2 regions of the Cellulosimicrobium sp. RS genome follow, and region 2 is predicted to be linked to the other one. Evidence: riboswitches for the same ligand, from Rfam matches in the RefSeq annotation. Region 2 holds a riboswitch; the other holds the start of a gene.
The links. Region 2 has a riboswitch for thiamine pyrophosphate ahead of thiO (glycine oxidase ThiO). Riboswitches for the same ligand answer to the same signal wherever they lie in the genome.

Region 1 (2,196 bases), on a different contig from region 2:
AAGAGCACCCGGTGGGCGTACGACGCCGCGGTCGGGTCGTGCGTGACCATCGCGACGGACTGGCCGAGGTCGTCCACGGACGCGCGCAGGAAGCCCAGGACCTCCGCGGCGGCGCGCGAGTCGAGGTTCCCCGTCGGCTCGTCCGCGAGCACGATCGCGGGTCGCGACACCAGCGCCCGCGCGCACGCGACGCGCTGCTGCTGCCCGCCCGACAGCTCGGCGGGTCGGTGCCCCAGCCGAGGGCGCAGGCCCACGGCGTCGACCACGCGGTCGAACCACTCCCGGTCGACGGGCCGCCGGGCGATCGCGAGCGGCAGCACGATGTTCTCCTCCGCCGTGAGCGTCGGCACGAGGTTGAACGACTGGAAGACGAACCCCAGGCGCGTCCGCCGCAGGCGCGTCAGGCGCCGCTCGCTCATCGCGGAGACGGTCTCTCCGTCGACGACGACGGTCCCCGCCGTGGGGGAGTCGAGCCCCGCGAGGCAGTGCAGGAGCGTGGACTTCCCGGACCCGGACGGGCCCATGATCGCCGTCAGCCGACCCGTCTCGACGTCCACGTCCACGCCGTCGAGCGCACGCACCGCGGCCTCGCCGCGCCCGTACGTCTTCACCAGCCCGCGCGCGGTCGCGATCGCGGGTCGCGCAGCGCCCTGAGCGCCCTCAGTGCCCTCAGTGGGCGGGCCCTCGCGCGGGGTGCTCCGCCGTGCCGCACCTGTCGTCGTCACGTCCTCGTCCGTCCTCTCGTCGTGCCGCTGCGCGGGAGCGTCGTGGCTCGCCGGGCGGCGTCGTCCTGTGGTGGCCGCCGGGGCTCCCGGCGGCCGTACCGACCCTCCCGCGGCGCGCCTGCCCGAGGCATCGGGGGCGGGCCCCGAACCGTCCCTGGTCCGCGGCCGCCGGTGCTCAGGGTTCTCTCAGGGGACTCTCCGGGTGAGGGGCCGGTGTAGGCTCGCGGTGAACGACAGGGGAGCTCCTGGAGGAGCTGAGAGTGCGGACCACCGCAGACCCTCGAACCTGATCCGGTTAGCACCGGTGGAGGAAGTCGGGAATCTCGATCACCTGCTCGCGCGGTCCGTCGCGCCCACCCGGCGCACGGCTCGTCGGGCCGGTGGACCCCTCCTGAACGTCCAGGGAGGACACATGCAGCACACGACCACCGTCGCCCGCCGCGGCCGGGCCCTCGCGACCGGCGTGGGCGCGACGCTCGCGCTCCTCGCCCTCGCGGCCTGCTCGGGTGGTGACGGCGCCGGGGGCGACGACGCGTCGTCGGGCAGCGGGGGCACGGTCACCCTGGTGACCCACGACTCCTTCGCGGTGAGCGACGACGTGCTCGCCGCGTTCGAGGAGGAGAGCGGGCTCACCGTCGAGCAGGTCGCGCCCGGCGACGGCGGCGCGCTGGTCAACCAGCTGATCCTCACGAAGGACTCGCCCCTCGGCGACGTCGTGTTCGGGATCGACAACACCTTCGCGTCGCGCGCGATCGACGAGGGCGTCCTCGAGCCGTACACGCCCGCCGACGTCGCGGAGTCCGCCGCGTCGTACGCGGTCGGCGACGGCGGCGAGCTCACCGCCGTCGACCTCGGTGACGTGTGCGTCAACGTGGACCACGCGTGGTTCGCCGACGCGGGGATCCCCGAGCCCGTGACGCTCGAGGACCTGGCGAAGCCGGAGTACCGGGACCTCCTCGTCGTGACCAACCCCGCGACGTCGTCGCCGGGCCTCGCGTTCCTCCTCGCGACCGTCGGGGCGTTCGGTGAGGACGGCTGGGAGGACTACTGGGCGGACCTGCGCGCCAACGGCGTGAAGGTCGTCGACGGCTGGTCCGACGCGTACTACGTCGACTTCTCCGGCTCGGAGGGCGCGGGGCCGCGCCCGCTCGTGCTGTCGTACTCGACGTCGCCCGCGTTCACGCTCACCGAGGACGGCTCCGCGTCGACCACGGGCGCGCTGCTCGACACGTGCTTCCGCCAGGTCGAGTACGCGGGCGTGCTCGCGAACGCGAAGAACCCCGAGGGCGCGCAGCAGCTCCTCGACTTCCTCGTGAGCGAGACGTTCCAGGCCGACGTCGCCGACCAGATGTACATGTACCCCGCCGACGACTCCGTCACGCTGCCCGACGGCTGGGCCGAGTTCGCGCCGCTCGCCGACGAGCCCTTCGAGGTCGCGCCCGCCGACGTCGCGGCGCACCGCGACGAGTGG
Region 2 (2,196 bases):
ACGTACACCGGCCGGCCCTGCACGAGCCCGCGCACGACGTGCTCCAGCGCGAGGTCCGGGCCCGCGTCGAGCCGCAGCGTCTGACCCTTCACCGGCCGCGTGGGCACGACGACGCCCGGCACGTCCGCGAGCAGGGCGCCCGACTGCCAGCCCGCCGCGACGACGACCGCACCCGCGCGGTGGAGCCGGCCCGCGTCGTCGTGCACGCCGACCACGCGCCCGGCATCGAGCGCGAGCCGGGTCGCGGACGCGCGGACGACGCGCGCCCCGGTGGCCGAGCCCGCACCCGCGGTGTCGCGTCCGCCGAGCGCGGCGAGCAGCGCGGCGTGCGTCGCGCGCGGGTCGACGGCGTGGTCCGCGGGGGCCCACGCCGCCCCGGCGACGCGCGGGCCCAGGTACGGCTCGCGTCGGCGCGCGTCGGCGACGGTGAGCTCGTGCGACACGAGACCGTGCGCGGCGTGCAGCGCGAGGACGCGGCGGAGCAGCGCGAGGTCGTCCGCGTCGTAGGCGAGGGTGAGCGTCCCGGCGATCCGCAGCCCGACGTCCACCCCCGTCGCCGCGCGCAGGTCCGCGGCGAACGCCGGCCACGCCGCGGCGGCCGCGAGGTGGAGCCGCAGGGCGGCCTCCTCCCCGAAGTCGGCCTCGGTCACCGGCGCGAGCATCCCCGCGGCGGCATGGGTCGCGCCCGCGCCCGGCGTCGGGTCGAGCACCGTGACGGTCAGGCCCGCGCGCGCCGCGCGCCACGCGACGGCGAGACCCACGATCCCGCCCCCCACGACGACGACGTCACGCGCGCCGTCGGGCACGACGGAGCGACCCGCGGACGGGTGGACGGACAGGCTCATGTGCGCTCCCTTCGCTGGCATGACCCAGATCAGGTTCGACGGTCGGCGGCGACGCCCTCTCAGCCCCGTGCGGGGCTCCCGTGCTGTCGGCCACAGTACCTCCTGCCGTGGGCCCGCCGAGGCTAGGCTCCCGCGGGTGAGCTCCGAGACCTCCACCACCCCGGCCACTCCCGCCCCGTCGGCAGGGGACGCCGCACGCGCCCGGCTCGCCGACGCGCGGCTCTACCTCTGCACGGACGCGCGCGAGGAGCGCGGCGACCTCGAGGACTTCCTGCGGGCGGCGCTCGCGGGCGGGGTGGACGTCGTGCAGCTCCGCGACAAGACGCTCGACGTCGCGCGGGAGCTCGAGCTCCAGGAGCTCGTCGCGCGCGTCGCGACGGAGCACGGCGCGCTGTGGGCCGTGAACGACCGGGCGGACGTGGCGTCGGTCACGGGCGCGCCGGTCGTGCACATGGGCCAGGGCGACCTGCCGGTCCCGGCCGTGCGGGCGCTGCTCGGCGCGGGGCCCGTGCTCGGCCGGTCCACGCACTCGGCCGCGCAGGCGGCCGCGGCGGAGGCCGACCCGGCGGTGGACTACTTCTGCGTGGGTCCGCTGTGGGCGACCCCGACGAAGCCGGGGCGGGCCGCCGTCGGCCTCGACCTGCTGCGGGACGTCGCGGCGACCCGGCCCGCGACGCCCTGGTTCGCGATCGGCGGGATCGACGCGGACCGGCTCGACGCGGTCCTCGACGCGGGCGCGACCCGGATCGTGGTGGTGCGCGCGATCACGGCGGCGAGCGACCCGGAGGCGGCCGCCCGCGCCCTGCGCGAGCGCGTCGCGGCGCGCGCCGAGGTGCCCGCCGACGCCTGAGACGCGGGACGAGCCCCGCCGCACGGCGACTATCCTGGACGGGTGACGTCACCCGCCACCGCTCCCGACACCCCCACCACCGCCGAGGTGGCCTCGACCCCGCGGCCCGTGCTCGTCGTCGACTTCGGCGCCCAGTACGCGCAGCTCATCGCGCGCCGCGTGCGCGAGGCCAAGGTCTACTCCGAGATCGTGCCGCACACCTTCACGGTCGAGCAGATGCTCGCGAAGGACCCGGCCGCGATCATCCTCTCGGGCGGCCCCTCGTCCGTGTACGCGACGGGTGCCCCGTTCGTCGACCCGGCGCTGTTCGAGGCAGGCGTGCCCGTCATGGGCATCTGCTACGGCTTCCAGGCCATGGCGAAGGCCCTCGGCGGCGAGGTCGCCCAGACGGGCCTGCGCGAGTACGGCGGCACCGAGGTCGAGGTGTGCGCCGCGGGCGTGCTGCTCGACGGCACGCCGCAGAACCAGACCACGTGGATGAGCCACGGCGACGCCGTGCAC

Region 1: linked by a shared signal. The riboswitch ahead of ACI769_RS15100 (thiamine ABC transporter substrate binding subunit) and the one ahead of thiO (glycine oxidase ThiO) in region 2 are both predicted to bind thiamine pyrophosphate.

What each region holds. Positions count from the first base shown of each region.
Region 1 covers NZ_JBJXVU010000009.1:211,734-213,929, forward strand. The annotation lists gene ACI769_RS15095 (ABC transporter ATP-binding protein) at 1-632, opposite strand, end outside; TPP riboswitch at 951-1,055, shown strand; gene ACI769_RS15100 (thiamine ABC transporter substrate binding subunit) at 1,138-2,196, shown strand, end outside.
Region 2 covers NZ_JBJXVU010000001.1:45,830-48,025, forward strand. The annotation lists gene thiO (glycine oxidase ThiO) at 1-845, opposite strand, end outside; TPP riboswitch at 835-937, opposite strand; gene thiE (thiamine phosphate synthase) at 982-1,695, shown strand; gene guaA (glutamine-hydrolyzing GMP synthase) at 1,738-2,196, shown strand, end outside.